DNA from 2 places in the Streptomyces sp. NPDC031479 genome. Region 2 is predicted to be linked to the other one. Evidence: riboswitches for the same ligand, from Rfam matches in the RefSeq annotation. Region 2 holds a riboswitch; the other holds the start of a gene.
The links. A riboswitch is a leader RNA that binds a small molecule or an ion and turns the genes downstream of it on or off. The one in region 2 is predicted to bind S-adenosylmethionine.

Region 1 (5,801 bases), on a different contig from region 2:
GGTCCTGCCGGGACGGGTACGCGGAGGCCAGGTGCACCACCCGCTCCCGCCACTCGGGGTGCGTGACGAGCAGCTCCCGGTAGGCCAGCAGCCCGCGCAGGATGTTCTTCGACAGCTCGGTGCGGTCCACGCGGACGATCGTCATGCGGCCCGCGACCTCCGCCCGCAGCGCGGCCAGCCTCTCGTCCACGACCGGCCGGTGCGCGAGCGCGCGCAGGTCGTCCGCGTCCACGCCGAGGGGGTACTGCCGGACTTCGGTGAACCGCTTCGGGCCGTAGCGCCCGTCGGCGACCGCCCTGCGGTGCCAGACCCCGCGCTCCGGGACCCCGCTGGGCAGGGACGACTCCGCGATGCCGGTCGCGTCGTCCGCGTTGGCCCCCGTGATGAAGTTCACCGACCAGCGCCAGGCGTGGAAGCCCAGCTGGTCCGCGCCGAGCATGCCCCACACCAGCTGGGAGCGGATGTCGTCCGGGAGCATGTCCATGAACTCGCGAGACGCCCACGGGGTGTGCGTGAAGTGCGCGATCCGCAGGTCGGGGCGCAGCTCGCGCAGCTGCCCCGGGACCAGGGCCAGGTGGTAGTCCTGCACCAGGACGCGCGCGCCCTCGGCGGCCTCCTCGGCCAGCGCCCGGGCGAAGGCCCGGTTGTAGGCGACGTACGCCTCCCAGTGCCGGCGGAACGCCGCGTCGAAGACCGGCTCGCGCGGGACGTCGTAGAGGTGGTGGTGGGTGAACCAGAGCACCGAATTGGCGATGCCGTTGTACGCGCCGTCGTACACGGCCGGGTCGATGTCCAGCATCCGCACCCCCGGCTCGGAGGTGCCCCGGCGCACCGCCTCCCGGTCGGCGCCGGAGAGGGCCGCGCAGATCCAGAGGGCCTCCGGCTGCTTCGCGAGGGCCGCCGACAGGCCGGAGACGAGCCCGCCCCCGCCGCGCCGGGCGCTGAGCGTGCCGTCGTCGGAGAGGACGTAGGAGAGCGGGCCGCGGTTCGCGGCGACGAGTACCTGAGAAGCCATGGGGCGAACCTAGCCCGGCCCGCCCCTGCTCAAACTCGTGTGCGGCACCGCTCCGGCGGCCGTCAAGCGACGCGGCGGCCCGCGTACTCCTTGATCTCCGCCATCGGCGGCCGCTCCTCGGTGTCCACCGGGTAGGTGCGCGGAACGAACCCGTCCGGCCCCCGCTCGAACTGGGTCAGCTCCGGTCGCACGAGGTGCGCACGCGAGAGCCGGACCTGCGCCGTCCGGTAGATCGCGGCGGCCATCCGGCCCAGCGCCCGCCCGTCCTGGTGCCGGTGCAGCCGGACCCCGACGTCGACCTGGGCCAGCGCGTCCAGCCCGACCGTGTGCAGCGCGTCCACCAGCAGGCCCAGCTCGACGCCGTAGCCGACGGGGAAGGGGAGGCGCTCCAGCAGGGAGCGCCGTACGGCGTACTCGCCGCCGAGCGGCTGAACGAAGCCGGCCAGCTGCGGCCAGTGCAGGTTGAGCAGGGGGCGCGCGACCAGCTCGGTCACCCGGCCGCCCTGGCCGGGGGCGTCCGCGAGCGGGCGGTCGTACATGGCCTTGACGAACTGCACCTGCGGATCGGTCAGCAGCGGGCCGACGATCCCGGAGACGAAAGACGACGAGAAGTCCCGCAGGTCGGCGTCGACGAAGCAGACCACGTCACCGGTGGTGGCGAGCAGCGAACGCCACAGCACCTCGCCCTTGCCGGGCAGCGCGGGGATCCGCGGCAGGATCGCGTCCCGGTGCACGACCCGGGCACCGGCCTTGGCCGCGACCTCCGCCGTACGGTCGGTGGATCCGGAGTCGACCACCACCAGCTCGTCGACCAGGGGAGTGGGCAGGCCGTCGATCAGATCGCGCCGGATCACCTCCACGATCTCCCCGACCGTCGCCTCCTCGTCGAGCGCGGGCAGCACCACGCTGACCGTCGTCCCGGCCGCCCGTTTCCGGTCGAGCAGCTGGTCGAGCGGTCGGTCGGCGGCGGACCAGGAGCGGTCTGCCAGCCAGCGCTCCACCTCATCCAGCACCCTCAGCACTCCCTGGTTCCTCGGTGGCCCTCGGCGATATCGGCCGATATGCGATCCATCTCGCGGTTCGGACGGCTGTCTCAACCGCCCTGCCCTTCGGTTACAGTCTTGAACAACGCGACGGACCACGGCATGCCGGGGTCCCCGCGCACAAACGCACCGGCGCGCCTCAGAGCGCGTGTGCCGGTGCCATACCGCTCATCCAGAGGGGCAGAGGGACACGGCCCGTTGAAGCCCCGGCAACCCTCCAGTCGGTTCTCGCGATGCGTTTTCACACGCACCCCCGCGAGGTCCCCGGCTAGGGAAGGTGCCAATTCCGTCTCATGGCGAAGTGCGCCATGGGGAAGATGAGGAGAAAGGGCCTCGCCGTCATGGCTGCACAGACTGTCGCCACCTCTACCGACCTCGGTTCCGTCGATCTCGGACCCGCCACCGGCCTCTCCTGTCGCGAGTGCGGCACCCGCTTCGAGCTCGGCCCGATCTTCGCGTGCGTCGAGTGCTTCGGCCCGCTGGAAGTCGCCTACGACCTGCCGCTCGGCGACCCCGAGGCGCTGCGCGCCGCGATCGAGGCCGGCCCGAACAACATCTGGCGCTACGCCCCGCTGCTGCCCGTCCCCGCCGACGTGGCCTCCAAGCCCAGCCTGAACCCCGGCTTCACCAAGCTCGTGGACGCCCGGAACCTGGCCAAGGAGCTGGGCGTCACCGGCAAGCTGTACGTCAAGGACGACTCCGGCAACCCGACGCACTCCTTCAAGGACCGCGTCGTGGCCATCGCCGTCGAGGCGGCCCGCGCCTTCGGCTTCACCACCCTGTCCTGCTCCTCCACCGGCAACCTGGCCGGCGCCGTCGGTGCCGCGGCCGCCCGCGCCGGCTTCCGCTCCTGCGTGTTCATCCCGCACGACCTGGAGCAGGGCAAGGTCGTCATGGCCGGTGTCTACGGTGGCGACCTCGTCGGCATCGAGGGCAACTACGACGACGTCAACCGCTTCTGCTCCGAGCTCATCGGCGACCCGCTGGGCGAGGGCTGGGGCTTCGTCAACGTCAACCTCCGCCCGTACTACGGCGAGGGCTCCAAGACCCTGGCGTACGAGATCTGCGAGCAGCTCGGCTGGCGGCTGCCCGACCAGATCGTCATCCCGATCGCGTCCGGCTCCCAGCTGACGAAGATCGACAAGGGCCTGCAGGAGCTGATCAAGCTCGGCCTGGTCGAGGACAAGCCGTACAAGATCTTCGGCGCCCAGGCCGAGGGCTGCTCCCCGGTCTCCACCGCCTTCAAGGCCGGCCACGACGTGGTCCGCCCGCAGAAGCCGGACACCATCGCCAAGTCGCTGGCCATCGGCAACCCGGCGGACGGCCCGTACGTCCTGGACATCGCCCGCCGCACCGGTGGCTACGTCGAGGACGTCGACGACACCCAGGTCGTCGAGGCGATCAAGATCCTGGCGCAGACCGAGGGCATCTTCGCCGAGACCGCGGGCGGCGTGACCGTCGGCGTGACGAAGAAGCTCATCGAGAACGGGCAGCTCGACCCGGCGCTGACCACCGTGATCCTGAACACCGGTGACGGCCTCAAGACCCTGGAGGCGGTGGCCGCGGACAGCGGTCAGACCGCCACCATCCGCCCGAGCCTGGACGCGTTCCGCGCCGCCGGCCTGGCCTGACCCTTCCCACGACTCCCGGAAAGGCGGTAGCGCCATGAGCGTCAACGTCCGCATCCCCACCATCCTGCGCACCTACACCGGCGGCGTCGCCGAGGTCCCGGCCGAGGGCTCGACCCTGGCCGAGGTCATCGAGTCCCTGGAGAAGAACCACCCGGGCATCGCCGCGCGCGTCCTGGACGACCAGGGCAAGCTGCGCCGCTTCGTGAACGTCTACGTCAACGACGACGACGTGCGCTTCGAGGGCGGACTGCAGGCGGCGACGCCGGACGGCGCCGGCGTCTCGATCATTCCGGCCGTCGCGGGCGGCTGAGACCCCGAAAAGCAGAATTGCCCCCTCCGCTAATAAGCGGAGGGGGCAATTCTGCTTGATTGGGCGCGGTAGAGTTGGGGAAGTCCCCTCCGGTGCTCTTGCCCGCCGCATATGAGCCGGCCCCGTGAGGGTTGACATTGAGTCAACATGCGTGCGCCCTTTGGGGCTTTGGCGAAGATTGTCTGGCCCGAGTTGCCCGGCCATATGCCAAATTTTCACTCTATTTCTATGTTTCCGCGTGTCCAGAATTCTCGTCGGATTGACCTGTTGCAGACAGCAGCGGTGCGGATACATTCAGCCCCGGTCGAGGCGTTCCGGCGCAAGTTCTGACCCGGGACCGCGAAGTGCGGTACCGCGCAAGGGCCAGTAATAGGGGAGTTAGGCATGGCTCAGGGCACCGTCAAGTGGTTCAACGCGGAGAAGGGCTACGGCTTCATCGCGGTCGACGGTGGTGCGGATGTGTTCGTCCACTACAGCGCCATCCAGATGGACGGGTACCGCACCCTTGAAGAGGGTCAGCGGGTCGAGTTCGAGATCTCGCAGGGCCAGAAGGGTCCGCAGGCGGACATGGTCAAGCTCGCTGCTGCCGGCTGAGACCGAGCGCGATCGACCACCGACGCAACAGACGCACGAGGGGCCCACATCCCGGACACGGGATGCGGGCCCCTCGTGCGTCGCCCCGCGAACCAGGCCGGAAGCCGCCCGGCATTGCCCGAAGCCGCTTGCACTCGCGGGGGTCGAGTGCTAATCATTGGCGTTAGCACTCTCCCGGTGAGAGTGCTACTAAGACGAGGACCGGGTCGGTGAGGCCCGACGGGTCCGGCGGGAAGGAACCGCCGGCTCCGCAGGCCGTCCGTCGCGGGCGCGGGCGCGGTCCGGAGCAATCCACCCCTGTCCGGGAGGACCACTTCAGATGGCCAAGATCATTGCGTTCAACGAGGAGGCCCGGCGCGGTCTCGAGCGTGGCATGAACCAGCTCGCCGACGCCGTCAAGGTCACCCTTGGCCCCAAGGGTCGCAACGTCGTCCTTGAGAAGAAGTGGGGCGCCCCCACGATCACCAACGACGGTGTCTCCATCGCCAAGGAGATCGAGCTCGAGGACCCGTACGAGAAGATCGGCGCCGAGCTGGTCAAGGAAGTCGCCAAGAAGACGGACGACGTCGCCGGCGACGGTACGACCACCGCCACCGTCCTCGCCCAGGCTCTCGTCCGCGAGGGTCTGCGCAACGTGGCCGCGGGTGCCAACCCGATGGCCCTCAAGCGCGGTATCGAGAAGGCCGTCGAGGCCGTCTCCGCCGCCCTGCTCGCGCAGGCCAAGGACGTCGAGACCAAGGAGCAGATCGCTTCCACGGCCTCCATCTCCGCCGCCGACACCCAGATCGGCGAGCTCATCGCCGAGGCCATGGACAAGGTCGGCAAGGAAGGCGTCATCACCGTCGAGGAGTCGCAGACCTTCGGTCTGGAGCTTGAGCTCACCGAGGGCATGCGCTTCGACAAGGGCTACATCTCGGCCTACTTCGCGACCGACATGGAGCGTATGGAGGCGTCCCTGGACGACCCGTACATCCTGATCGTCAACTCCAAGATCGGCTCGGTCAAGGACCTGCTGCCGCTCCTGGAGAAGGTCATGCAGTCCGGCAAGCCGCTGCTGATCATCGCCGAGGACGTCGAGGGCGAGGCCCTGTCGACCCTGGTCGTCAACAAGATCCGCGGCACCTTCAAGTCCGTCGCCGTCAAGGCCCCGGGCTTCGGTGACCGCCGCAAGGCCATGCTCGGCGACATCGCCATCCTCACGGGCGGCA
Region 2 (5,801 bases):
TACGAGCAGCAGACGCATCACGTGCTCTGCCCGTGCCACCAGTCCACCTTCGACCTCTCCGACGGCGCCCGAGTCATCTTCGGCCCGGCCGGTCACGCGCTTCCGCAGCTGCGGATCGGCGTCAATGACGAAGGCTTCCTCGAAGCGCACGGCGACTTCGAAGAGCCCGTCGGTCCTGCTTTCTGGGAGCGCGGATGAGCACTGCCACCGAATCCAACACGGCGCGCAAAGCGCCGGCCGGCGAGCGCGTAGCGGACTGGGCGGACGGCCGCCTGGGCATCTACAGCCTGGCCAAGTCCAACATGCGCAAGATCTTCCCGGACCACTGGTCCTTCATGCTGGGTGAGATCTGCCTCTACAGCTTCATCATCATCATCCTCACGGGTGTGTACCTGACGCTGTTCTTCCACCCGAGCATGAACGAGGTCGTGTACCACGGCTCGTACGTGCCGATGCAGGGTGTCCAGATGTCCGAGGCCTTCGCCTCGACCCTGAACATCAGCTTCGAGGTCCGCGGCGGTCTGCTCATCCGGCAGATCCACCACTGGGCGGCGCTGATCTTCGTCGCGGCCATGCTCGTGCACATGATGCGCGTGTTCTTCACGGGTGCCTTCCGCAAGCCGCGCGAGGTCAACTGGGTCTTCGGCTTCCTGCTGCTGGTCCTCGGCATGTTCACCGGTTTCACTGGTTACTCCCTGCCGGACGACCTGCTCTCCGGCACCGGTGTCCGCTTCATGGAGGGCGCGATCCTGTCCGTGCCGGTCGTCGGCACGTACCTGTCGTTCTTCCTCTTCGGCGGCGAGTTCCCCGGCGGCGACTTCGTCGCACGGTTCTACTCGATCCACATCCTGCTGCTGCCCGGCATCATGATGGGCCTGCTGGTGGCCCACCTGATCCTGGTCTTCTACCACAAGCACACCCAGTTCGCGGGTCCCGGCAAGACGAACAACAACGTCGTCGGCATGCCGCTGCTGCCGGTCTACATGGCCAAGGCCGGAGGCTTCTTCTTCCTGGTCTTCGGTGTCATCGCGGCCATCGCGGCGCTCGCGTCGATCAACCCGATCTGGGCGCTCGGCCCGTACCGCCCGGACCACGTGTCCACCGGTGCGCAGCCCGACTGGTACATGGGCTTCTCCGAGGGCCTCATCCGTGCCATGCCGGGCTGGGAGATCAACCTCTGGGGCCACACGCTGGTCCTGGGCGTGTTCATCCCGCTGGTGATCTTCCCGCTGGTCCTCGCCGCGATCGCGGTGTACCCGTTCATCGAGGCCTGGGTCACCAAGGACAAGGGCGAGCACCACATCCTGGACCGCCCGCGCAACGTCCCGACCCGTACGGCGTTCGGTGTCGCCTGGCTCACCTGGTACGTGATCCTGCTGATCGCCGGTGGCAACGACATGTTCGCGCAGTACTTCCACCTGTCGATCAACTCGATCACGTGGTTCGCGCGGATCGGCTTCTTCGTGGGCCCGGTCATCGCCTTCGTGATCACCAAGCGGATCTGCCTCGGCCTCCAGCGCCGGGACCACGACAAGGTGCTGCACGGTCGCGAGACCGGCATCATCAAGCGCCTGCCGCACGGTGAGTTCGTCGAGGTCCACGAGCCGCTCTCGCAGGGCAAGCTGCACACCCTCACCTCGCACACGCAGTACGAGCCGATCGAGGTCGGCCCGACGGTCGACGAGAACGGCGTCGAGCGCAAGGTGAAGGCGGGCGAGAAGCTCCGCGCGAAGCTCAGCAAGGGCTTCTACGGGGAGAACACCCACATTCCGAAGCCCACGGTGGAGGAGTACAAGGAGATCCAGAGCGGCCACGGCCACCACTGATCTCCGGTATGACAGCTTGAGGGATCGGTTTCGGCCAATCCTGGTGTCGCCACGGTGAGAGCCCCGTCCAGTGACTGGACGGGGCTCTTCGCCGTCTCCCGGGCTGGATAGGCTGAGATCCTTCCCATTCGACGTGGAACTTTTCCGAGCAGCAGGAGCGGACCATGAACGTTGCGACCCCGGCAGGCGGCGACAGCGTGGCGGCCCGTGGCTGGCCGGGCCTCCTCGACGCCCTCCTGACCGGCCGGGACCTCACCACGGACGACACCGCCTGGGCGATGGACCGGATCATGCGGGGCGAGGCCACGGACGCGCAGATCGCCGGTTTCATGGTGGCGCTCCGGGCCAAGGGGGAGACGGTGGCGGAGATCAACGGCATGGTGCGTGCCATGTACGATCACGCCAATCTGATCGAGGTACCGGGCCGGACGGTGGACATCGTCGGCACCGGCGGGGACGGGACCAAGACCGTCAACATCTCCACGATGTCGGCGCTCGTGGTGGCCGGCACCGGCGCGAAGGTGGTCAAGCACGGCAACCGGGCCGCGTCCTCCGCGAGCGGCTCCTCGGACGTGCTGGAGAAGCTCGGCGTCAACCTCAACCTCACCCCGGCCCGGGTCGTGGAGGTCGCCGAGGAGGCCGGCATCACCTTCTGCTTCGCGGTGAAGTTCCACCCCGCGCTGCGGCACGTGGCGGCGGCCCGCAAGGAGCTGGGCATCCGGACCACCTTCAACTTCCTCGGCCCGCTGACCAACCCGGCGAAGGTCCGCGCACAGGCCACGGGCGTGGCCGACGCCCGGGTCGCCCCCATCGTGGCCGGGGTGCTCGCGGAGCGCGGCTCCTCGGCGCTGGTCTTCCGGGGCGACGACGGCATGGACGAGCTCACCACGACGGCCACCTCCCGGGTGTGGTGGGTCCGTGACGGCGCGGTCACCGAGCAGACGTTCGACCCGCGTGACATCGGGATCCCGATCGTGGACGTCTCCGCGCTCCGCGGCGAGGACGCCTCCTACAACGCGGACGTCGCCCGCCGGCTGCTGGCCGGAGAGCGGGGCCCCGTGCGCGAGGCCGTCCTGCTGAACTCGGCGGCGGCCCTGGTGGCGCTGGACCCGGGCAGCGGGTCCCTGGAGGAGCAGCTGTCGGCCGGCGTCGCGCGGGCGGCCGAGTCGATCGACTCGGGCGCGGCCCGGGCGGCCCTGGAACGCTGGGCCGCCGCCAGCAACGCCTAGGCGCTGCGGCGCGGCGCGAGCGCGGCGTTCGCAAGGAGACCCCGGTCCACATCGTGGACCGGGGTCTTGCGCGTGGAGGATCTTGTGGCAGGATGCTGACCAGGTCACGAGTGACAGCGTTTAGGCCCCGGCTTGCTGTCCGGCAACCCTCCTTCCGTGGCGGGGTGCCCCGGGTGATGACCAGGCCGTAGGCAGCGAGGTCTACGGCAAGCGCGGATCCCTCGATACCAGGGGTCCTGGGTCTTCGAGGAGCTTTTTCCGTGAGCAAGCGAATGCGATAGGGCGACTCCGCCCCTTCTTCACCCCTCGGATCAGGGTCGCCGACGCGTACCCCCACGTCATTCCGAGGTCCTTCCCGTACCCCTGTGGCCGGCCGGCGCCGTCGCGTCCCGCCGTACCCGCGTACGGGCACACCGAAGCCATTCAGCCCTGCCTGCCGGGAGACACCGCCATGTCCGCATTCCTGAACTCCGCCGCCGCCGCCGCCACCGCCACCGATGTCGCCGTCGACCCCGCCTGTGCCCAGCCGCTGCCCGTGCTCGGCCGCGACGTGACCGTCCCGCTCGTCACCGGCGGCGAGGTCACCTACGCCGCCCTCGACTACGCGGCCAGCGCCCCCGCCCTCCAGCGGGTCTGGGACGACGTGGCCGCGTACGCCCCGTACTACGGCAGCGTCCACCGCGGGGCCGGGTACCTCTCGCAGCTCTCCACCGACCTGTTCGAGCAGAGCCGCGTCACCGTCGCGGAGTTCCTGGACTGCCGCCCCGGCGACCAGGTGGTCTTCACCCGGTCGACCACCGATTCGCTGAACCTGCTGGCCGCCGTCCTGCCGGCCGACTGCCAGGTCTTCGTCTTCGAGACCGAGCACCACGCCTCGCTGCTGCCCTGGGGCGACGCGCAGGTGACCTACCTCAACGCCCCGCGCACCCCGGCCGAGGCCGTCGCCACCCTGGAGCGGGCACTGGCCGACCGCGAGCCCTACGGCCCCGCCCTGGTGTGCGTCACCGGTGCCTCCAACGTCACCGGCGAGCTGTGGCCGGTCAAGGAGCTTTCCGCCGCCGCGCACGCCCACGGTGCGCGGATCGTCCTGGACGCCGCCCAGCTGGCACCGCACCACCCCGTGTCCGTCCGGGAGCTGGACGTGGACTGGGTCGCCTTCTCCGGCCACAAGCTCTACGCCCCCTTCGGCTCGGGCGTCCTCGCAGGCCGCGCCGACTGGCTCCAGGAGGCCCGGCCGTACCTGGCCGGCGGCGGTGCCTCCCGCAAGGTGGCCCGCCGCGAGGACGGCGGCGTCGACGTCGAGTGGCACACCACCGCCGCCCGCCACGAGGCCGGCTCCCCGAACGTCATCGGCGTCTACTCCATCGCCTCGGCCTGCCGCGCCCTGAAGGACGCGGGTTTCGAGAACCTGGTCGCCCGCGAGAACCACCTCATCGCCAAGGTCCGCGAGGGCCTCGCCGACGTCCCCGCCGTGCGCGTGCTCTCCCTCTTCGGGGACGACGCCCCGCGCGTCGGCGTCATCTCCTTCGTGGTGGACGGCTGGAACAGCTCGCACTTCGCGGCCGCGCTGTCCGCCGAGTACGGGATCGGCGTGCGCGACGGCCTCTTCTGCGCCCACCCGCTGGTCCGCACCCTCCTCGGCAGCGAGCCGCAGGAGCCGGGCGAGTGCGGCGCCCCGGAGGCCGCGCCGGGGGAGCGCTCGCTCAACGCGATCCGGGTCTCCTTCGGCGCGGGCACCCCCGACGAGCACGTCGAGCGGTTCGTCCGGGCCGTCGGGGAACTGGTCGCGGACGGCGCCAAGTGGCAGTACCGCACCGAAGAGGGCCGCTGCGTTCCGGCCGTCTGAAACGCCGGGGAGCGTGCCCTGCCGGGATCCGCTGCCGGCTGCCCGCGCCGGCTGATCGCCCCGGCGAACGTGCTCTGCGAGGACGAGTGGGGCGCGGAGTACGTCCACCGTCGGCCCGGGGACGTGGCGGAGACGCTCGCGGTCTCGCGGACCGGCTGCGCGGGTACGTCTGCTGCCCGGCCGAGAGCTGCCCGGCCCGGCCGGGCGAAAGCATGCCGGGGCTCGGCGGAGCCTGAGGGGGCCGGTACCGGGGCGCGGGACCCGTGCCCCGGCGGCCCCGCCGGCCCGGCGCTACGCGTCGAGGCCGATCGCGAACGCCGCTTCCAGGTCGTGCTGGGAGTACGTGCGGAACGCCACGTGCGTGTCGGTCGCCTCGACGCCCGGGATCTTGCTGATGCGGCCGGGGATGATGTCGGCCAGGTTCTCGTGGCGGGCGACGCGGACCAGCGCGATCAGGTCGTACGTACCGGTGACGGAGTAGACCTCGCTGACGCTGTCCAGCGCGGCGATGGACTCGGCGATCTCGGGGATGCGGTCCACGCTGGTCTTGATGAGCACGATCGCGGTGATCATGGCTGGCTGTCTCCCTAGGTGGGCCGTCACTGGTCGCCTCACTTTAAGACGTGATCCGTAGGGTCACCAAAGCCCGTGCCGTCGTCCCCTGCGCCCCCGCCGTCGACCGGTGCGCGCCCGCGCCGCGTCCGGGCGATCGGCCATTCCGCCAGGACGGAGCGCCTCTTGCCGGTACGGCGATAACGCGCCCATGCGTAGAGGAAGCCCACGGAGAAGCCCACCACGTGCGCCAGGTAGGCCACCCCCGGCCCGCTCTCCGCGCGTTGCGCGGCCAGCCACTGGAGGACGAACCAGAACATCAGCACGATCCAGGCCGGGAAGCGCAGG

Region 1: another riboswitch for S-adenosylmethionine. It lies ahead of thrC (threonine synthase); the one in region 2 lies ahead of ACZ5D2_RS33890 (aminotransferase class V-fold PLP-dependent enzyme).

Annotation. Positions count from the first base shown of each region.
Region 1 covers NZ_JBVIKC010000015.1:111,975-117,775, forward strand. Annotated here, with positions in the region: gene ACZ5D2_RS19010 (alpha,alpha-trehalose-phosphate synthase (UDP-forming)) at 1-1,015, opposite strand, end outside; gene ACZ5D2_RS19015 (glucosyl-3-phosphoglycerate synthase) at 1,078-2,028, opposite strand; SAM riboswitch class I at 2,224-2,382, shown strand; gene thrC (threonine synthase) at 2,400-3,689, shown strand; gene ACZ5D2_RS19025 (MoaD/ThiS family protein) at 3,724-3,999, shown strand; gene ACZ5D2_RS19030 (cold-shock protein) at 4,384-4,593, shown strand; gene groL (chaperonin GroEL) at 4,913-5,801, shown strand, end outside.
Region 2 covers NZ_JBVIKC010000047.1:23,527-29,327, forward strand. Annotated here, with positions in the region: gene qcrA (cytochrome bc1 complex Rieske iron-sulfur subunit) at 1-198, shown strand, start outside; gene qcrB (cytochrome bc1 complex cytochrome b subunit) at 195-1,826, shown strand; gene trpD (anthranilate phosphoribosyltransferase) at 1,991-3,055, shown strand; SAM riboswitch class IV at 3,158-3,274, shown strand; gene ACZ5D2_RS33890 (aminotransferase class V-fold PLP-dependent enzyme) at 3,507-4,901, shown strand; gene ACZ5D2_RS33895 (Lrp/AsnC family transcriptional regulator) at 5,193-5,474, opposite strand; gene ACZ5D2_RS33900 (rhomboid family intramembrane serine protease) at 5,513-5,801, opposite strand, start outside.